Regions from separate parts of the Sulfuriferula sp. AH1 genome, predicted to be linked through region 1. Evidence: predicted binding sites of a transcription regulator. Region 1 holds the regulator's gene; each other region holds the start of a gene.
What was found. The regulator sigma-54, encoded in region 1, starts transcription at its own class of promoters, with help from an activator protein. The targets are predictions, from matches to a motif close to TGGCACNNTTCCTGCT.

Region 1 (5,476 bases):
GGTTTAATAGTTAAGACTGTCATAGCGCCGCACCTGCCCCACGATTTCCACGCTCACCTGATTGGGCAAACAGATCGCAGCTTCACCCTCATGACTGATCCATCCCTGATGCACACACAGCTGCCGCGGACTGGGATCGCTACGCACCCGCGCCCGATGACCGGCCACTTCCACTTGCGTGACGCCCAGAGGGCCCGGCACATCGACACTGAATGCACGCGCCAGCGATGCCGTCAGAAACACATCGCCGCCGCGCTTGATGATGAGACGCTGTCCGCCCGGACTCATCCAGTAATGCATACCCAGCGCCAGGATCACCATCACTCCCAGCGTCAATACGGCCCAATCGCCGCTTTTTATCGTCGCCATGACCGAACTTGGGGTGCTCACATCAACTCGCGGTGCCGCACCAGTGTTTGCACGTCAGCCGAGAACTGCGCCGCCAGACGCTCGGTCATGTATACCGAGCGGTGCTGCCCGCCAGTGCAACCGATCGCCACGGTCAGGTAGGCGCGATTATCGCGCATGAAACATGGCAGCCATTTGCGCACGTACTGTTCGATATCGGACAACATCTCGCGCACTTCCGGGATGTTTTCGAGGAAACTGATGACATCCCGGTCACGTCCGGTCTGCGGACGTAGCACGGGGTCGTAATGCGGATTCGGCAGACAGCGCACATCGAATACCAGATCCGCATCCAGCGGTATGCCATGTTTGAAACCGAACGATGCAAACAGCAACGTCAGTTGGGCGCCTTCCAGTGCAATCATGTCCCTGATCCAGCTGCGCAAGGTATTGGCGGACAAGTCGCTGGTATCGATACGATGCGCCAGTTGCGCAATCGGGTCCAGCAAATCCCGCTCCATCGCAATGGCTTCCGGCAATGCGTGATGCTCATCGCTGAGCGGATGACGGCGTCGGGTTTCGGAAAACCGCCGCACCAGCGTTTCTGTTTTCGACTCCAGAAACAGCAAGCGGAAATTCAGTTGCTGCCGCAACTTTTGCACCAGTGCCGGCAGATGCTGGCAGGAATCGCCGCTGCGTGCATCGACGCTGATGGCCACCTGCTGGTAACCGTGGCTGGCCAGAAACTGTATGCTCTCTTCCAGCAAGTTGGCGGGCAGGTTGTCGATGCAATAATAGCCCACGTCTTCCAGCACGTTCAAGGCGATGCTTTTCCCCGAACCCGACAGGCCGCTGATCAACACCAACTGCATTTTGTTCAGCGCGATTTCCATGGTTATTCGTTTGCTTCCAGCAGTTTCTGCTGACGCGCAATGAATTCTTCCGCACTGTTGAAACCGCGCATGCGCAGAATATGATTGCGCGTTGCCACCTCGACCAGCACTGCCAGATTGCGCCCCACCGCGACAGGAATAAGGACTTTGGGAATTTTCACACCCAGAATCGTTTCTGACGAGGCGTGCATATCCAGCCGGGAGATGGACTCCTGTGCCGGATCGGCGGGTGCTTTCAGATGCACGATGAGCTTGAGATTCTTTTTGCTTTTGACCGACAGCTCGCCGAACAGGGTACGGATATTCAATATCCCCAGCCCGCGCACTTCGAGAAAGTCCTGCAACATCGGCGGGCATTGCGCTTCCAGCGTATCCGGCGACACCTTGAACAAATCAACCACATCGTCCGCAATCAGGCGATGGCCGCGCGTAATCAGCTCCAGTGCCAATTCGCTCTTGCCCGCCGAGGATTCGCCAGTCAGCATCACGCCGATGCCGTTCACTTCGAGCATGACGCCATGCACGTTGACCGATTCTGCCAGCACATTGGTCAGATAGTGTGACAGCACCGCCATCAGCTCCGGGCTGGCTTGCGGCGAAGTAAACAGCGGCGTATGCGTGCGTTCGGAAGCTTCCAGCAGCTGGGACGGCACCGGCTCGCCATTAGCCACCACCACCGCGGCCAGCTCTGTCGAAAACAGATTGGTTACCGCATTCTGCAAACCGGCTTCGCCTAATTGGCGCAAATAGTCCATTTCCGCGCATCCCAGCACCTGTACGCGATTGGGATGCACAAAATTCAAATGCCCGACCAGCGCCAGCGAAGGCTTCTGCACCGTATCGCCCACCAGTTGCTTATCACCGCCCTCCTGCCCGGAAACCCAGGTCAACGCCAGCGTCTGGGCAAGTGCGGCAAACATCTGGCTAACGGGGATGGAGTTTGTCATGGCTGCCAATTACGGATCAGATCAAGCACGCCTTCACTGTCGGTGCTGGTCAGCAGCGCATCGCGCAAGGCTTTGTTGCTGAACAGCTGCGCGAGTTCGCCGAGTATCTGCAAATGCAGGTCAGTCGCCTGCATGGGAACGAACAGCATGAAAACAAGTTTGACCGGGAGGTGATCGGGAGCATCGAAATCAATCGCCGGCTCAAGCCGAACCAGCACGCCTGTTGCGGATTTCAAACCTTTGATGCGCCCGTGCGGTATCGCGATACCTTGCCCCAATCCGGTAGAGCCAAGCTTTTCGCGGGCGATCAGACTATCGAGAATAACATTGGGTGCGACACCCACTTCACTGCCAAATAATTGCCCAACATATTCAAAGAGACGTTTTTTACTCCCCATCCCGATATCGAGAAGAATATGCGAAATGGGGAGCAGCGGAACTATCTGATTCATTGCGGCTTATTCTTGCTCAACCACCGCTTGATGTTTGATGCCGCCACTGGCCTGATGCGAAGCGATGTTTTTTTCCTTGTGCTTCATGACCTGGCGATCCAGCTTGTCAGCCAGGCTATCGATCGCTGCATACATGTCGGACTCTTCGACCTGCACAAAGATATCCTTGCCGCTGAGATGCACGCTGGCTTCGGCGATATGCTTCAGCTTTTCTACCGTGAGCACGACATTGACGTCGATAACATGGTCAAAATGACGTTTCATGCGATCGGTTTTTGATATCACATACTCGCGAATCGCAGGGGTGATTTCCAGATGATGACCGGTAACTGTTAGATTCATGACATTCCCTTTCACTTGCTGGTTATAGCGCTTTGCGCTGGTTGGCGGGCGGAATTTGCATGGATTCACGGTATTTTGCAATCGTTCGACGCGCTACTACGATACCTTGCTGACCGAGAACCTCAGCAATTTGCCCGTCGGATAAAGGTTTCCTGGTGTTTTCCGCACTGATCAGTTGCTTAATTAACGCACGAATTGCAGTCGCCGAGCAAGCCCCGCCGGCGTCAGTATTCACATGACTGCCAAAAAAGTATTTCAATTCAAAGATTCCGCGCGGGGTCATCATGAATTTCTGGGTGGTCACGCGCGATACCGTGGATTCGTGCAATTCCACGACTTCGGCGATTTCACGCAATACCAGCGGACGCATCGCCACTTCGCCATGTTCGAAGAAATGGCGCTGCCTGTCGACGATACTCTGCGTCACCCGCAATATGGTATCGAAACGCTGCATGATGTTCTTGATCAGCCATTTCGCTTCCTGCAATTGCCCGGCCAGCTGCTGGTGATTGACATCGCGATTGCGCGACAGAATGTCTGCATACAGTTGATTGATGCGCAATTTGGGCATGGCATCCGGGTTAAGACTGGCTACCCATAAGCCTTTGACTTTCTTGACGATCACATCGGGAATGATATAACGCGTATCGGATGCGCCAAACGCCTCGCCAGGACGCGGATTGAGATGGGTAATCAGCTCGCGGGCGGCACGCAACGCCTCGTCATCACAATGCAACTTGCGCTTCAGTCCTGCATAATCATGCGCGCCCAGCGCCGCAAGATCATGTTCAACGATACGCTGCGCCAACGCCAGATGTGGAGTGCATTTCGGCAGGGTCTGCAGCTGCAATGCCAGGCATTCTGCGAGGTTACGCGCACCGACGCCCGTTGGCTCAAGATTCTGCAAATGCTTGAGTGCAATTTGCAGCTCATCCATATCCACTTCCAGCTCATCCGGCAACATTTCCGCAATGTCTTCCAGGCTCTGGGTAAGATACCCGCTTTCATTCAGGGCATCGATCAGCAGCAGAACCAGACGCTTATCGCGCTCCAGCAACGGGGTGAGATTGAGCTGCCAGGCCAGATGATCGCGTAGACTGATAACGTCTTGCGACGATGTCTGCGGTTCAAAATCATCGTCATCATTGTCATCGCCGGAACCGTAATTGGCAGACTCGTTCCAGTCCAGCTCGGCCAGTTCCCGCGGGGCGGTTTCAACCGGGGCATCCACAGTCGTCTCCGTGCTGCCGGCTACGCTCGGCTCATACTCAGGGCTGCGCATGCTGCTATCGTCGATCGCATCCACCCGCTCGAGCAGCGGGTTCTCTTGCACCATCAGCTCCAGTTCCTGATTGAGCTCAAGCGTCGACAATTGCAGCAAACGGATGGATTGCTGCAATTGCGGCGTCAGCGTGAGGTGCTGGGATAGTTTAAGTTGTAAACCCTGTTTCATGATCTGTCGTTAGAGGCGGAAATGTTCGCCCAGGTAAACCTTGCGGACACTTTCATTATGAATGATTTCCTCAGGTTTACCAGCAGCCAGTACCGTACCATCGTTGATGATGTAGGCCCGGTCACAAATACCCAGGGTTTCGCGTACATTATGGTCGGTTATCAGAATACCGATGCCGCGCTCGGTCAGGAACCGTATCAGCTTCTGGATATCGATTACCGCAATAGGATCTATGCCGGCAAATGGCTCATCCAGCAACACGAACCGCGGATTCATCGCCAGGGCACGGGCAATTTCGACACGACGGCGTTCGCCGCCGGACAAGCTCATTGCTGCCGAATCACGCAAATGCTCGACGTGCAAATCCTCCAGCAAGTCGTTCAAATGCTGCTCGATCTCGGCTTCGCTATATTTTTTCAACTCCAGAATCGCGCGTATGTTCTGCTCTACCGTGAGCTTACGAAATATCGAGGCTTCCTGCGGCAAATAACTCAAACCCAATGCAGCGCGCTGATGTATCGGCATCATGCCCAGATCGTGGCCATCCATCTGAATTTCGCCTCCATCCAGCTTGACCAGGCCCACGATCATATAAAAACACGTCGTTTTGCCCGCGCCATTCGGCCCCAACAGACCGACGACTTCACCCGGGTTTACGCTGATCGACACGTCTTTGACTACCAGACGCGATTTATAACTTTTTTTCAGGTGCAGCGCCTTGAGCTCGCTCATTTCTACTTACTCGCGTCCGGATTCAGACTGCCTGCAGGTTGCAACGGTAACGGCGTGGCCGGCGGCTGTGCCCCTGCTTTCGGCTTGGGTCGGATTACCGCATGCACGCGGCTGGGAGATACTCCCGGCGATTTCGCGACATTCGGATCGTTTTTCACCTCGAAATATTCGGTTGCGGTGTTATAACTCATGGTATTGCCACGCAGCTCATCCGCACCTTTTTTCAGCCGCGCATTGCCGGTCAACAGCACGGTATTCTGCTTGGTATCCATATCCAGCCGGCTCGCATAACCTTCGATATACTCATCC
Region 2 (5,476 bases), 810 kb from region 1:
TACCGGTAACGAGATGCTGGGCAAGGATCATTGCTGGATTCGCCAGGTGCTCGATGAGAGTAATGAGATACGGGTGTTATTGATGAACCCAGAGGGGCGAGGCGCTTACGAACGCACGCGGTTAAGCACAAATCCGGAAGCCCTGCGTGAGGGATATCGCCAGGAGATCGCGGCAAGCATCGCTTGCCTGGAGGTGCTGAGGAGTGAGGGCAAACGCGTAAGCCTCAAATTCTACGATGCTGTTCCGTTCTGGAAAATGGTCGTTGCCGGCGATTATGTCCGGGTGCAGTATTGCTACGGTACTGTCGTCAGCGAATGGCCTGAATATATATTTGCCTTGCGCCGGGATAAGCCGAGACGCGGATTGTTCACTCCGTTCTATGTGAATTTTTTGAATCAATGGCAAGATCAGTTATTGCCGGAATACGATTTCGAAACGCAGCAACTGGTCTATCGTGATAGCAGCGGTAATGAGATCGAGCGGGAACCGTTGTATGCCGATATGGCTAATCCGGCAGGGAACATCCTCGATTATTACAGGCCTATGGCTAAAGTCGTTAATGGATAGGGCTGATTAAATATCGGGCTGAAAAATTCAAGCCGAATAAAAGCGCCTCCGCAGAGGCGCTTTTTTATGTGTTCGAATCGGGTTAGTTCTGACGCTGCTTGTTCGCCATATGACGCGACAGCAGTGTGGCAGGATAAGCCGATCCGAGGCGGGCCACTGTGCCCTGTGCCGGGCTGATGGAAGCGGTAGCCAATCCAGCCGCATTGACAGCGTCGTTTTCAGGGGCCAGCATTTCCATGCTGCCTGAGATACTGGCCCCTTCTTCCATGGTCATTGAGCCGTATTGGATTTGTCCGGTGACTTTGCCTGTCGAATAAATCACCAGGCGTTTGTGTGCAATGAGTTCGCCTTCGAAATGGCCGCGAATTTCAGCGACATCGATTTCCGCCTTGCCGCAGAACACGCCGCCTTCCGCGATACGGATATGACGACTTTTCATGGAAGCTTCAACCCGACCTTCTACCACCAGAATTTCACAATCCGTAATTTCCGAGCCTTTAAGTTTGATATTGGGGCCTACGATAAGCTTGTTGCCTTCCTCTTGTGGTGCAGGCTTTGGGGCTGCTGGAGCAGCTTCCGCTTTCGAGGCTTGAACTGTTGGCGAAGTCGCAACAGGTTTATTTGCTTCGGATGCAGCGGTGGATGTGTCGGACGGACTCCCGTTCTGACGGGATTGCATGAAAGTCTTGAGCATAAGTAATGTCCTCATTAAGAATATCGGATTCAAATAATGTTGTGGGTGGGGGTGCCACAGCATGAAAGGACTAATGGCAAGAACTGTGCCAATAAAAATATTTAAATATAAACAATTGGTTGTGTCGTTTTGTGCAAAATATTTCAGCGAAAATTAAAGATTTTTGTCGTCCGTCAGCGACCTGATATGGAGTGTTTTTGTAAAAAATCAATATAAAACAAATGGTTATTATTATTGTATTTTGTCGTCGCGTAGCGACATAATGCTCGGAATGTTCCCCTGCATAAAGGATTTGTGAATTTGAGATATGCGTGCATAATTTCCGGGTGCATAATCACTCATACATCGCTGTCGAACCCAATATTGCCGGAATGACGATCCGTGCAAGGGCATGCACCTGTTTCATGTCAGGGCTTTAATGAACGCGCACCTCGAAGCCGAAGCCCTGTTTTTTCAGGGCAATCAGCACATGAAAGCCGGGGAGACCATAGAAGCTGAAGAATGTTTCAGGCAGGCTTTATTGCGGAATCCGGAATTTGCCGAGGCCTTGACTAACTTGGGTCTGCTACGCGAACAAGCCGGCGCAATGGAAGAAGCGGAGGCATGTTACCGGCAGGCTCTTGCAATCCATCCCGACGCGCAGACTTTGCTCAATCTGGGTGCCATGCTCTTGGCCCGAAAGTCCTTTGCTGAAGCGGAGGCCGTCAATCGGCATGCTTTGCAATTGGCGCCGGACTCGCCTGCAGCCTGGTCAAACCAAGGCGTACTGTTCGCCTGCATGAAGCGGGAAGGCGAGGCCGAGCAATGCTATCGTACGGCACTGGCGCTGAACGGCAGTTATGCGAACGCCCGCTTTAATCTGAGCTACATACTGCTGCGCCAGGGGCGCTTCGAGGAAGGCTGGTACCATCTGCAAGCGCGGAAGTGGGTCGATATCCTGGGTAAATATTTCACTTGCCCGCAGTGGTGCGGCGAATCCCTGATCGGCAAATCCGTCGTCATCGGCTTTGAAGCCGGGCATGGCGACATGATCCAGTTCTGCCGTTATGCGGTTATGCTGAAGGAGCGGGGGGCGGCGTGGATATCCCTGATCTGCCACCCGGATCTGACCAGCTTGTTTGCAACGCTGCCCGGTGTGGATGAAGTGCATTCCTTGCAGAACATGCCAGCCCCAAAGTGGGATGTGTGGACGCTTCCCCTGAGCCTGCCCCATTACTGCCATACACGTCTGGATAATATTCCTGCACCGATTCCCTACCTGACTGCGGATCCGCTAAAGGTAGCGAAATGGGCCGCCTTGTTACCTGCGTCCGGATTGCGGGTCGGATTGGCATGGAAGGGCAATCCGCGTTTTGAAAATGATGCAGATCGCTCCCTGCCATCGCTGGCTATGCTTGCCCCCCTTGGACACGTATCGGAACTGCAGTTCGTCAGCCTGCAAAAGGGCGCGGGGGAGGAGAAAGCGACAAATCCGCCGGCAGGATTGTCCTTGCTGGCGCTCGGCTCCGCTATGACGGACTTTGCCGATACTGCTGCGGTGATGAGCCATCTGGATCTGATAATCACTGTGGATACTGCCGTCGCCCATCTGGCCGGGGCTATGGGCGTGAAGTGCTGGCTATTGCTGCCGGATTATCGACCCGACTGGCGCTGGCTGGCTGAACGCACGGATTCGCCCTGGTATCCGAAGCAGATGCGGCTGTTTCGCCAGCCTCCCGGAGGCGGCTGGCCATCGGTCATTGCCATGCTGGTCGAGGCGCTTGTGTGCTGGAGGAACGAACGCACTCATCGCGAAGGCGAATTCGCTGGTAATGTTGTGCCCCGAGTGCGTTAATATCGGTTTGCCGGTTTTTGTTGATAGGTACATGCATGAAAGCCTTATTAAATATCCTGCCCATTCTGTTATTGTTGAGTGCCTGCGCCTCATACGATGGCCGCGGGCTTCAGCCGGGCAAGGCCGGATTCGATGATATAGTCCGGGTAATGGGGCAGCCGGCGATGCAATGGCAAAACAGCGACGGTTCCAGACAGCTCGCTTATTCGCGTGGCCCGATGGGGGTGCATACCTTCATGGCAGTTATCGACAGCGCCGGCAAACTGAAAAGCCTGAAGAATGTGCTGGACGACAAAACTTTTGCGCAAGTCCGGCCCGGCATGAGCAAAGATCAGGTGCTGCGCATCCTGGGGCCTTCCGAACCTTCCTGGACGATCTATTATGCGCGGCGCGACGAATTGGTATGGGAATGGCGCTATTGCAATCAGCTGAATCAGCCATCGCGTTTCGATGTCATGTTCAACGGCAGCAAGGGCACCGTGCGCTCATCCATGGGAATGACCGAATCGCAAAGAGGCTTGTGCGGAGAACGGGAATGCATGTGCTAAGTGCACGTATGCAATTTCTGTTACGCCGATGCCCGGCGCAGCAGGTGAATCATGAACATGCTTGATATTCTGTTTGAGCGTTCTCAGACCCCCTGGTCGCGGGTGGCGGCTAGCAAATTGATTGCGGGCATCATGCTGATCGTATTGCTGATGTGGCTGATCAAAACGGCGGAAAACGGCTTTATTCCGGTACTGGATCATGCCAATCTGGCTTTCCATGAGGCAGGGCATCCGCTGTTCGGGATTTTTGGCGAAACGCTGGGGTTATATGGCGGAACCTTCGGCCAGCTGGTATTCCCTTTAGTGTTTATCGGGCGTTTCTGGTGGCGGCGTGAAAGTCTGGGCTTTGTGCTGGCAGTAGGCTGGCTATGCGAAAATGGTTTCAATATTGCCCGCTATATGGCAGATGCGCGGGCACAGGCATTGCCGCTGGTAGGCGGTGGAGAACACGACTGGTTTCACATCCTCAGTCGGTGGGGTGTATTGGAATACGATACGGTCTTGGCGAGCATGTTGCGCCTGTTATGCTGGATTGGCCTGCTGACGAGTATGGGCTGGCTGGTCTACCGTCATTTGAAGGACAGGTGAGACCGAAATTTCCGCCTTGCTGAAGGATCGCGCAGCAGATCCGGCAAGGCGCTTATTCATTAAGCAGTGTCAGTGTTGTTGCAGCCGTGTCCCGGTTTATATCCAGCTGCACTACACAGTATTCCGTATTCTTGTCGATGGGAGTAGGGTCGTCGGCGCAGCTGCAACCGCCAATGATGCTGGTATAAAAGATACCGGCCTTTACCCGGATGGAATCCGCCCTCTCAGCTGCATCGAGAATGACCGCTTCCAGTTCGTCATCGAGGGCGTAGTTGCCGACGGACAAGGCTTGCTGCAATGGTAACTGACTGGCATCCAGCTGTTCGATCTCGTTTTTGAGGACGCGTTTGAAGTCAGGTGTTCCCCATGCCTGTAATGAATCCGCTAATTTGAGTTCCAATTTATCCCCCGAATATGCGTGGTTTGGGCATCGATGGACATAAAAAAAGCCGTATCCCTTGTTTTTAGGAATACGACCTTTTTTGTGCATCTTGAATCAAATATTGGGGCGGCGTCTACCGAATACATCGCTGTAATCCTTATAAATAGGCGTTATGCTGTTTTTATTTTATTTAGTTACCCCGAAAGTTACCCCAACAAAAACGATGCTGCCCTGTTTGTCAGAGTCATATCCATAGCAATACTCCTAGTCGTTAGCTTAAGGAATATTACCAGTATTGCAAATCAGGGGGAGATATCCATGAATTCATAAGCCACTGAATGTTATCGTTTTGATAACGATCGCGTGCGCAGAACGTTCGGAATAAACATTTTTCATAGGCCATTTAGGTGTAACCTTCAGTGTAACCTTCAATATGAGACCCGATGCGAATCTTGGTGAGAACCGTCGCCAGATCGGTTGCATTAAAAAGTGTAGTAGTCGCGATCTGATCTGACAGTTCCCCGGTTTGACAGATGCAGCTGTCAGTTCAGATTCAGTTGTTCAATGTGGTGATTTTATCGTGCCATGCCTCCTTTCCGTCAATAAGTGTTTGCGTCGGAGTGCGGCCGCAGCACATCTTGCCCTGATGGGTGCGGTCATTGTTGTAATAAACCAGCCATTCATCCAGATCCGTTTGCAGCTCCGCGATTGACCGGTAAATCTTGCGCCGGAACGCGACCTGATAGAACTCCTGCAGGATGGTCTTGTGGAAGCGTTCACAGATGCCGTTGGTCTGCGGATGATTGGCTTTGGTCCTGGTATGCTCGATGTCATTCAAGGCCAGATAGAGCTGATAGTCATG
Region 3 (5,476 bases), 280 kb from region 1:
ATTTGCATGGTACTCCACACCATGCGCTCTTTGCATTCAAGTAAATTCCTCCTTATTCAATCATTCTTGGTATAAAGGCATTCCCGATTTAAACAGTGCGGACTTATTCCAAATATGTTCCAATTAACTTACTAATTCCTTACAATATTCTAAAAAATCACAATAACTAACCGATCCGTCTCACAACCACCATTATTAACAACGGGGGAGATTATGCGAAACAACATGCCCGTCACAGGCACAGAATACATTTTGAGCGAATCCGAAACCATCGTCTCAAAAACCGATCTGCACGGCAACATTACTTACATTAACCAGGACTTCATCAATATCAGCGGGTTCTCCGAAGAAGAGTTGCTGGGCGCGCCGCAAAACATAGTGCGCCACCCCGACATGCCGAAAGAGGCCTTTGCCGATTTCTGGCGCACACTGCAAAGCGGCAAGGCCTGGACCGGCCTGGTAAAGAACCGCTGCAAGAATGGCGATCATTACTGGGTGGAAGCCAATGCTGCGCCCATGTTCGAAAACGGTCGGATCGTTGGCTACACCTCCATACGCGTCAAGCCCGACAGAGGCCAGGTCCGCGATGCCGAGAACGCTTACCGGGAAATAAGATCGGGTAGTAAAAAACTGGAAATTGCCGAAGGCGAAGCCGTTCGGCGCTCGCTGCCCCAGCATCTGGACATCCTGAAGAATGCATCCATCAAGAGCAAACTGATCATGTCCTCGGGCTTGTTGGCGCTGCTGTTCACAGCCAATCTGATCGCAACCGTAAACAGCAGCAAGCCGTATGATAATTGGTCGGTAGCCGTTTCCGTTATCGGCATGCTGTTGTCCGCCTTGTTCGGCTTCATGTTCTACCGCAGCATCGTGACGCCGCTGGAACGTGTTCGCCGCGATATTGAGCGCATGAGTGCGGGGGATCTTTCCGGAAAAATCATATCGGATAGAGACAATGAGCTGGGTAAAGTCATCCAGTCGTTACGCATTTTACAAATCAATGTGAAATTGCTGGTCGGGCAGATCAAGGAAGCCACCGATCTGGTCAATACCGGCGCGAAGGAAATAGCTGCGGGCAATGCCGATCTCTCTGCACGTACCGAATCGCAGGCCAGTTCGCTGGAAGAAACCGCTTCTGCGATGGAGCAACTGACCAGCACCGTAAAACAGAATGCAGACAATGCCCATGAAGCCAACAAACTGGTTGCGACAACCTCCGACATCGCAGTCAAAGGCGGAACCGCTGTAGGCAATGTCGTCAGTACCATGAGTTCAATCCAGGACAGTTCACGCAAGATCGCCGATATTATCGGCGTCATCGACGGTATTGCATTCCAGACCAATATTCTGGCCCTCAATGCCGCTGTAGAGGCGGCGCGCGCTGGAGAACAGGGTCGCGGCTTTGCGGTGGTAGCGACCGAAGTGCGCAGTCTGGCGCAACGCTCGGCGGCAGCTGCCAAGGAAATCAAGGCATTGATCGACGACTCGGTGGAGAAAGTCGGACTGGGCAGTAAGCTGGTCGACGCCGCAGGCAAGACCATGGATGAGATTGTAAGCTCGGTCAAGGGCGTGGCTGGCTACATGAATGACATCACCGCTGCGAGCCAGGAACAAAGCGCAGGCATAGAGGAAGTCAATCAGGCGGTTATGCAGATGGATGAAACGACCCAGCATAATGCAGCATTAGTCGAACAGGCCGCAGCAGCGGCAGCGACCATGCAGGATCAGGCAGGCAAGCTGGCGCATCTGGTTAGCGCATTCAGACTGGTCGCCGGTGCGCAAACACATTCAGTCGAACATAGCGCCGTTCCGGTACAAACTGCGGTAATACGCGTACTGCCAACCCGAATCAAGCCAAAGCCTGCTCCGGCCAGACTGGCTGTACCGATTGCCAATAGCAACAGAAAATAAGCCCCTATCCAGCAGGCGCAAGTACGCTCTTGCGTCTGCAAGCTGCACTCATTCAAAATAGTTCAGCCAGCGTTGCCGAACGCGACATCCGGCGCCAGCTCCCCTGTTACAAAAACGACAAACGCGACATTGGGTCTGCTTCGCCCATTTCGATGGACCGCCGAAATTCCCGCAACATCATGAAAAATATAACATAAATTTCCATATCGTCAGCTGGCACAGCTATTGCTGAATAGAGACTGAAACCCTATTCAGTACACGCCAATGGAAGCCACTGACATCATGATCACGATTAACGACACCACTCTGCGCGACGGCGAGCAAACCGCCGGAGTAGCGTTCAGTGCAGACGAAAAAATCGCCATCGCCAAGGCGTTGTCGAGCGCGGGTGTGCCGGAGATGGAAATCGGCATCCCGGTGATGGGCGACGCCGAAATCGAATTGATTCAGGCCATTGCCGATCTGCACCTGCCGTCCAGACTCATGGCGTGGGGCCGCATGTGCGAGACCGACCTGCTCGCCATCGCCTATTGCAATGTCGATATCGTCAATCTCTCCATCCCGGTTTCCGATGTGCAAATCAAGCACAAGCTGGGGCGTGATCGCAACTGGGTGCTGGCGCAGATACAGACATTCGTGCCATGCGCGCTGGATCTCGGGCTGGAGGTATGCGTCGGCGGCGAAGATGCTTCACGTGCCGATGTCGAGTTCCTGCTCACCGTCGCTGAAACCGTGCAAGATGCCGGTGCCCAGCGCTTCCGTTTTGCAGATACGCTGGGCTTGCTGGATCCCTTCGCCACCTACGGCCGCATCAGCATGTTGCGGCAGGCCGTTGATATCGATCTGGAAATGCATGCCCACAACGATCTGGGGTTGGCTACCGCCAATACGCTGGCCGCCATCCGCGCCGGGGCCAGCCATGTCAATACCACGGTCAACGGACTCGGCGAACGCGCAGGCAATGCCCCGCTGGAAGAAGTGGTGATGGCGCTGCGTCACCTCTACGGCATCGAAAGCGCCGTCGATACCCTGCATTTTCCCCACATCTCTCAACTGGTGGCCGCGGCTTCCGGTCGGCCTGTCCCACCCAATAAAAGTATCGTCGGCGATGCCGTATTCACCCACGAATCCGGCATCCACGTGGATGGGCTCATCAAGAATCCGCGCAACTACGAAGGTTTCAGCCCTGCCGAAGTCGGTCGTGAACATCGCACGGTGCTGGGCAAGCATTCCGGGTCGCATTCAGTCATGGATGCCTACGCCAAAATCGGACTGGTGCTCACGGATCTGGAAGCGCACTCCCTGCTCAGCATGATCCGCATACACGCCATATTGACCAAAAGCACGCCAAGCATAGACGACCTGAAACGTTTCTACCTTGAAAATGCGGCGTGCACAGGCACGCCGTCGTGATGAGCGAGAAACCTGCGATGACTACCACATTGACCGACAAGCATATTGACCATCAGGCGCGAGCCGGGACAACGCCTTCAGGTTTGTGGGCCATGGTGCGCGAAGACATTGCCTGCGTATTCGAACGCGACCCGGCGGCCCGCAACACGCTGGAAGTGGTCAGCATCTATCCCGGCGTGCATGCGCTGGTGCTGTACCGTCTTGCTCACGCGTTGTGGCGGCGCAAGCTGCGCTACGGTGGACGCCTGATCAGCTTTATTGCGCGCATGTTGACGCAGATAGACATCCATCCGGGGGCCACCATAGGGCGGCGTTTCTTCATTGACCACGGCTGTGGCGTAGTCATCGGCGAAACGGCGGAAGTGGGTAACGATGTTACGCTCTATCACGGCGTAACGCTGGGCGGCACCACATGGAATCCCGGCAAACGCCACCCGACGCTGGGTGACGGGGTGGTGGTCGGGGCTGGTGCAAAAATACTCGGCCCGGTGAGCATAGGCCGCAACGCCCGCATCGCCGCCAATTCCGTGGTAATCGAGGACGTCACCGCAGAAATGACCGTAGTCGGCATCCCCGGTCGCATGGTGCTGCCCAGGCATCAGCGCCGCATCACCGCTGACGGTATCGATCTCGACCATCACCGCATGCCCGACCCCGTGGGCAAGGCGATTGCCTGCCTGCTCGACCGCATCGCCGATCTGGAACGGCAGGTGACAACGCTTGCAGGCGATGATAGCAGTACTGGCATTTGCCAAACCTGCGATAGCGATGCCTGTGCGCAGCCTATTTTTGACGGCAGCCTGAAAACTGATGCCGTTGCAACACCCAAGCATTCCTGAGGAGAAACGCAATATGAATGCCATGATCAAACAACTGACCCAGTTTTCCGCCGCCGAGGAGTTCCTCGATTATTTCGGCATCCCCTACGAAGAAGCGGTGGTCAACGTGAACCGTCTGCACATCCTCAAACGTTTCTATCAATACATGCGCCAGGAAAAAGGCCTGGCTGCGCTGGACGAAGTCGCCATGTTCAAACAGTACCGTGCATTGCTGATGCGTGCTTATGAAGACTTCGTGCACTCCAATGCAGCGCAGGAAAAGGTCTTCAAGGTATTCCAGGATGCAGAAGCCAAAAGCTTCGGCCTGGACAAACTGAAATCCACGCTGCCTACGCTCAGCTAGGAGATAGCCATGCATATCGTCGTCTGTATCAAGCAGGTTCCAGATAGCGCACAGATCCGCGTGCATCCAGTGACCAACACCATCATGCGTCAGGGTGTACCTGCCATCGTCAACCCTTATGACCTGTTCTCGCTGGAAGAAGCGCTGCGCCTCAAAGACAAACACGGCGGCCGCGTCACTGTGATCAGCATGGGGCCGCCGCAGGCAGAAGGCGCATTGAAGAAATGCATCGCCTTCGGTGCCGACGCCGCCATCCTCGTCACCGACCGCGCTTTTGCCGGTGCCGATACGCTGGCGACCTCGTTTGCGCTGGCCTCGGCCATCCGGCAGATCGAAAAGGACATGAAGGTCGACATGGTGTTCGCCGGCAAACAGACCATAGACGGTGACACCGCGCAGGTTGGCCCCGGCATTGCCAAACGCCTGAACATGCAACTGCTGACTTATGTTTCGCAGATTGACGCACTGGATCTGGACAAGGGCGAAATCCAGGTACAACGCCGTGCCGAGGGCGGTGTGCAGGTGCTGCAGACCAAACTGCCGTGCCTCATCACCATGCTCGAAGGTACCAACGAGATGCGCTTTGCCACTATGGAAAACATGTTCCGTGCTGCGCGTTACCCGGTCAATTTCTGGAACAAGGATACCGCCGGTATCGAAGATATCAGCAAAATCGGGCTAAAGGGTTCACCCACACTGGTAAGCAAAGTGTTCGCGCCACAGCCCAACACCAAACCGGCAGAAATAATCGACACGGAAAGCCACGAGCCGCGCGACATTGCGCTGACTCTGATAGGCAAGCTGTTCACGCAGCACCCGAAACTGCGCGACAGCATCGTCAAGCAGGCTGCCTGAACGGTAAGCTGCAATATTTAAGCGAGGTAGATCATGAGCGAAGCAAATGCACCATCTGCAACACCGGCCAAGAAACCCGCCGGACGCGGTAATTTCGAACTCGACGAACGGCTGA
Region 4 (5,476 bases), 110 kb from region 1:
TCATGATTTAACGCAGGCACTTCAATTTGTATATCGATCCGATCCAGCAGTGGGCCGGAGATACGTCCACGATAGCGCGCGATCTGATCCGGTGTGCATCGGCATTTGCCTGCCGGATGCCCCAAATAACCGCAGGGACAGGGGTTCATCGCCGCGACCAGTTGAAATCGTGCCGGGAAATCGACCTGCCGTGTGGCGCGAGAAATCGTGATTGCACCCGATTCCATCGGTTCGCGCAACACTTCCAGCACTGTGCGCGGAAATTCCGGCAATTCGTCCAGAAACAATACTCCATGGTGTGCGAGCGAAATTTCGCCGGGGCGGGGGTTGCTGCCGCCGCCGACGAGGGCGACCGCAGAGGCGGTGTGATGGGGGCTGCGGTAGGGACGCTGGCGCCAATGCGCCAGACGGAATCCGCCATTTAATGACAATAAGGCGGCCGATTCGATGGCTTCGAGTTCGCTCATGTCCGGTAATATGCCCGGCAAGCGGCTTGCCAGCATGGATTTTCCGGTGCCCGGCGGCCCTGACATCAGCAGGGAGTGTCCTCCCGAGGCTGCAACTTCCAGTGCGCGCTTGGCACCCGCCTGGCCTTTGACATCGCAGAAATCCGGCACTGAAAAAGCCGAGTCGCCGGCTGCCGTTCGCGGTTGTGGAGAGAGCAGGGTTTGCCGGGTTAAATGTGCGCATACAGCTAATAGGGAGTCAGCCGGATAAATGACCGCATGTTCGACCAATGCGGCTTCCGCAGCGCTGGAGGTCGGCAGGATGAATGCCCGCCCGCTGGATACCGCACCCAACGTCATGGCCAGTGCGCCGCGTATCGGACGCAGTTCGCCAGTCAGAGCCAGTTCCCCGGCAAATTCATACTCCTTCAGCGCTTGCACCGGGATTTGTCCGGATGCGGCCAAAATGCCGAGCGCGATAGGCAAATCATAACGGCCTGATTCTTTAGGCAGGTCAGCCGGGGCGAGGTTGACAGTAATGCGGCTGACCGGAAATTCGAAACGGGAATTCTGGATGGCGGCACGGACTCGGTCGCGTGCTTCTTTGACTTCTGTTTCAGGAAGTCCGACGATGGTAAAGCTGGGTAACCCATTCGCCAAATGGGCCTCAACAACGACTTCTGGTGCAGCCATGCCTGTGAGTGCACGGCTGTGCAATACCGCTATCGCCATATGGGCTTATGCTGCCGGCGGCTGGGTGATCAGTTTTTCCAGTTCGGCTACCCGTGCCTCAAGCGCGACGAGTTGTTCACGGGTACGCAGCAATACTTCCTGCTGCACATCAAACTCTTCCCGCGTCACGATGTCGAGTTTCTGCAATGTACTCTGCACTAGCGCCCGCAAGTTATGCTCGATGTCCTTGAAAGGCCCCTGATTGACCGCCTGACTGATTTTGTCACCGAGTTCATCGAATAGTTTCTGGTTGGGTAGCATGTTTATCCTCTGTGTGAATGTGCCAATGTCAATGACCGATTCATTTTAACCGGCAAATTGCCAAGCCGCTAGGCAAAGCGCAAGGAAATTTCATCCGATGCACCATATTCGTGCCCGCTAATGGTGCCAAGCCATCCCTTTATGCATTAATTTGGTGCGATGAAAAATGTGGCCTTGAATGAGGTATGCTTAATCCAATGTTTATTATTAATAATTTTTCTGGCATGGGTTGTGCTATATCCCTCACGCAATGTTGCGATTTTTACTTTAGGAGTTTCTGATGCGTACATTTAATAAAACCATTTTAACCATCGCACTCGCCTGCGTGACGGCACCTGTTTTTGCGGCTGATGCGCCCGCGCCAGATTACACTTTAAGTGCAAACGTAAGCTTGACCAGCCAATACGTTTATCGCGGTATTACACAGACCGCAAGCAAGCCAGCCATTCAAGGCGGATTTGATTTTAGCCATTCCAGTGGTTTTTATGCTGGTACCTGGGCTTCCAGCATTAGCTGGTTCTCCGATAACGTGACGAATCAGGATGGTACGAAAAATTCGGTCAGCATGGAATGGGACATGTACGGTGGTTATAAGAATACCGTTGGCGACATCGGTTATGATGTAGGCGTGCTGCAATATTACTATCCGGGGCATTATGGTGTATTGCCTGTCGGTACGGTAAAACCTGATACTACCGAATTATACGGCGCATTATCTTACAAATGGTTAACCGGTAAGGTTTCGTACGTCGTGTCGAATGGCTTGTTTGGTGTCAATGATGCAAGCGGCTCGTATTATCTTGATTTATCAGCCAATATTCCAGTCGTCGATACTTGGACCATCAATGCACACGTAGGTAATCAGTATTTTGCAGGTACTGCAGTTGCCGGAGGTGCTTCCAATGACAGTCTGTACTCTTACGTTGACTGGAAACTGGGCGTGACCAAGGATTTGGGTACTGGATGGAGCGCAACTGCCTATTACACCGATACCAATGCAAAAGATGCCGGATGGAAGATTCTTGGCGCAAATTCCGATAATAACCAAGGTGATGGCCATTTCGTAGCTGCAGTATCCCGGACTTTCTAACTTTGATCGTTGCAAACCAACCCGGGCGCACTGTTTGACTTTGCGCTCGACCTAAGGAGGAAACATGAAATTCGTTACGGCAATCATTAAGCCGTTCAAGCTGGACGAGGTACGTGAAGCACTCTCCGCCATTGGCGTGCAGGGTATTACCGTTACCGAAGTTAAAGGCTTTGGTCGGCAAAAGGGGCACACCGAGCTATATCGCGGTGCGGAATATGTGGTGGATTTTCTACCTAAGGTCAAGATTGAGGCGGCGATTGCTGACGAATTGCTCGATCAGGTGATCGAGGCTATCGAAAAATCCGCACATACCGGCAAAATTGGTGATGGCAAAATTTTTGTATTCAACCTGGAGCAAACCGTGCGGATTCGTACCGGTGAATCCGGGCCAGAAGCGTTATAAAGGGAGAGCGACATGAAAAAATGGCTCATCGCACTAAGTATGTTGTGTACCTTAGGCATCTCCGGCGTGACTCTTGCCGATGATGCCGCCATGCCGGCTGCAGCGCCCGCAGCCGCTTCTGCTCCGGAAGCCGCAGCGCCTGCTCCAGCGGCTCCGGCAGCCGCAGCACCCGTATCGGCACCTGCAGCTGCACCAGCCGCAGCGCCAGTACCTGATAAGGGTGATACTACCTGGATGATAGTCGCCACTGCTTTGGTGATCATGATGACTATCCCCGGCCTGGCATTATTCTATGGCGGCTTGGTGCGTTCCAAGAATATGCTGTCCGTGCTGACGCAGATATTTACCATTTTCTGCCTGATTTCCATTTTATGGGTAGTGTATGGTTATTCGATGGCGTTTACCGCAGGCGGGGGGATGAACGACTTTATCGGCGGTATGTCGCGATTGTTCCTCAGCGGCATGGACGTGAATTCCACGGTGGAAACCTTCTCCAAGGGTGTCGTCATTCCCGAAATGGTATTCATGGTATTCCAGTTGACCTTTGCTGCGATTACCGTAGCGCTGATCGTCGGCGGTCTGGCTGAGCGCGTGAAGTTCTCCGCGATGCTGGTGTTCTCGGTATTGTGGTTTACTTTCTCATACCTGCCTATGGCTCATATGGTCTGGTTCTGGGGCGGCCCTTCCGCATTCGGCGATCCTTCCGGTTTCCTGTTCGGTAAGGGCGCGCTGGACTTTGCGGGCGGTACTGTTGTCCACATCAATGCCGGTATGGCTGCGCTGATGGGTGCGATCGTTTTGGGCAAACGTATCGGTTACGGCAAGGAAGCCATGGCGCCGCATAGCCTGGTGATGACCATGATCGGCGCCTCCTTGCTGTGGGTGGGCTGGTTCGGTTTCAATGCCGGTTCCAACCTTGAAGCAACCGGTACGGCAGTGCTGGCCATGGTTAACACGATCGTTGCAACTGCGGCAGCCGGTTTATCCTGGATGTTCGTCGAGTGGATGATCAAAGGCAAGCCCAGTTTGCTTGGAGTGACCTCCGGTGCGGTTGCCGGTCTGGTTGCAGTAACGCCGGCAGCAGGTTTTGCCGGTCCGATGGGTGCCATCGTACTGGGTGCAGTGACGGGTGCTGTGTGCTTGTGGAGTGTGACCGGCTTGAAGAAAATGCTCGGTTACGATGACAGTCTGGATGTGTTCGGCGTGCACGGTATCGGTGGTATCATCGGCGCGCTGGGTACCGGCATCGTGGCTAATCCTGCGTTGGGCGGTTCCGGCGTGTTTGATTACGCTGCGAACAAGGTTGCCGAGTACAGTACCTCTACCCAGCTGGTCAGTCAGTTGTGGGCAGTCGGCACAGCAGTGGTCTGGTCAGGTGTCGTGAGTTTTGTGCTGTTCAAACTTATCGACATGTTCATGGGTCTGCGCGTACCTGAAGAAGAGGAACGCGAAGGTCTGGATACTACAACCCACGGTGAGCGTGCGTACAATCCGTAACGTTTGACTGCAAGTAGCAAGCTGTAAAAAAGGGCACTCGCTGAGTGCCCTTTTTCCATTCCAAAGCCGGCAGCGGAATTTTAGTGCATGGCTGGATTAACCTAGCACTTCCTTGAGCAATGGCAGCGTAACCGGACGCTGAGTTTGCAGCGAATAGCGGTCAAGGCTATCCAGTGCAGCAATTAATGACGGCAGATCGCGCCGCCAGTGGCGTATCAGATAATCGGCGACGCCTGCCTGCAATTCGAAACCACGCGCCTGCGCATGCGTTGACAGGACAGACAGTTTGTCAGCATCGGAGAGCGGGTGGATTTGATAAATCAGCCCCCAGCCCAAGCGTGTGGTCAGATCGTTCCGCAACGGGAGTTGCATGGGGGCAGTCAGTCCTGCCGCAATGAGACGCCCTTGACCCTCACGCACTTGGTTGATGAAATTGAATAGTTTTATCTGACTGGGCGCATCAAGCTGATCGACGTTATCAATTGCAAGCAGTTCGAATGCCGTGTGATCGATGGCGCCGAATGCTGCGGCATCAGCATAGACAGCGCGGTGACCCCGAGAGCACGCGAGATGCACGCTGGCCTGGAGCAGGTGGGTTTTGCCGCTGCCTTGTGCACCCCATAGGTAGAGCTGCGGTTCGCTATTGTTTTGTATGGCCATTGCGCTGGTGGCATGAACCACTTCCGCATTGGTAGCCGTTACAAAATTATCAAAGCGCGGAGGTGGCGGAGGTGCGATATCCAGTACAAGTTGCTGCATGTTGCGAATGTATCCAGCTTAAAGTGGAGTGCGTGAAGCGCCTGCATCAGCTAGCCGTTGCAGATAGCGTTCCCATAACATTTGCTGATTTTTGCCGATTTCATAAAGATAATCCCAGGAATAAATGCCGGAATCATGGCCGTCGGAGAATGTTGGCTGCACGGCATAGCTGCCTACCGGTTCGATTCCGGTAATGGTGACGCCCTGTTTGCCCACCTGCAGTGTTTCCTGCCCATGACCATGGCCGCGTACTTCGGCAGACGGCGAATAGACGCGCAAAAATTCATA

Region 2: CAP31_RS09345 (polymer-forming cytoskeletal protein) is a predicted target of sigma-54. The motif match lies at 1,338-1,353, and genes of this name have one in related genera.
Region 3: nifV (homocitrate synthase) is a predicted target of sigma-54. The motif match lies at 2,126-2,141, and genes of this name have one in related genera.
Region 4: CAP31_RS13835 (TorF family putative porin) is a predicted target of sigma-54. The motif match lies at 1,660-1,675, and genes of this name have one in related genera.

What each region holds. Positions count from the first base shown of each region.
Region 1 covers NZ_CP021138.1:2,635,761-2,641,236, forward strand. Annotated here, with positions in the region: gene CAP31_RS13235 (Gx transporter family protein) at 1-23, opposite strand, end outside; gene CAP31_RS13240 (NusG domain II-containing protein) at 4-390, opposite strand; gene rapZ (RNase adapter RapZ) at 387-1,220, opposite strand; gene hprK (HPr(Ser) kinase/phosphatase) at 1,244-2,188, opposite strand; gene CAP31_RS13255 (PTS sugar transporter subunit IIA) at 2,185-2,640, opposite strand; gene hpf (ribosome hibernation-promoting factor, HPF/YfiA family) at 2,647-2,982, opposite strand; gene CAP31_RS13265 (RNA polymerase factor sigma-54) at 3,005-4,435, opposite strand; gene lptB (LPS export ABC transporter ATP-binding protein) at 4,445-5,167, opposite strand; gene lptA (lipopolysaccharide transport periplasmic protein LptA) at 5,170-5,476, opposite strand, start outside.
Region 2 covers NZ_CP021138.1:1,824,536-1,830,011, reverse strand. Annotated here, with positions in the region: gene CAP31_RS09350 (hypothetical protein) at 1-568, shown strand, start outside; gene CAP31_RS09345 (polymer-forming cytoskeletal protein) at 651-1,262, opposite strand; gene CAP31_RS09340 (tetratricopeptide repeat protein) at 1,681-3,096, shown strand; gene bamE (outer membrane protein assembly factor BamE) at 3,132-3,644, shown strand; gene CAP31_RS09330 (hypothetical protein) at 3,696-4,232, shown strand; gene CAP31_RS09325 (hypothetical protein) at 4,285-4,632, opposite strand; gene CAP31_RS09315 (IS481 family transposase) at 5,168-5,476, opposite strand, start outside.
Region 3 covers NZ_CP021138.1:35,325-40,800, forward strand. Annotated here, with positions in the region: gene CAP31_RS00220 (methyl-accepting chemotaxis protein) at 253-1,911, shown strand; gene nifV (homocitrate synthase) at 2,194-3,324, shown strand; gene cysE (serine O-acetyltransferase) at 3,324-4,163, shown strand; gene nifW (nitrogenase stabilizing/protective protein NifW) at 4,177-4,506, shown strand; gene CAP31_RS00240 (electron transfer flavoprotein subunit beta/FixA family protein) at 4,516-5,361, shown strand; gene CAP31_RS00245 (electron transfer flavoprotein subunit alpha/FixB family protein) at 5,395-5,476, shown strand, end outside.
Region 4 covers NZ_CP021138.1:2,749,943-2,755,418, reverse strand. Annotated here, with positions in the region: gene CAP31_RS13845 (YifB family Mg chelatase-like AAA ATPase) at 1-1,178, opposite strand, end outside; gene CAP31_RS13840 (accessory factor UbiK family protein) at 1,185-1,439, opposite strand; gene CAP31_RS13835 (TorF family putative porin) at 1,720-2,529, shown strand; gene glnK (P-II family nitrogen regulator) at 2,594-2,932, shown strand; gene CAP31_RS13825 (ammonium transporter) at 2,945-4,429, shown strand; gene hda (DnaA regulatory inactivator Hda) at 4,526-5,188, opposite strand; gene CAP31_RS13815 (gamma-butyrobetaine hydroxylase-like domain-containing protein) at 5,207-5,476, opposite strand, start outside.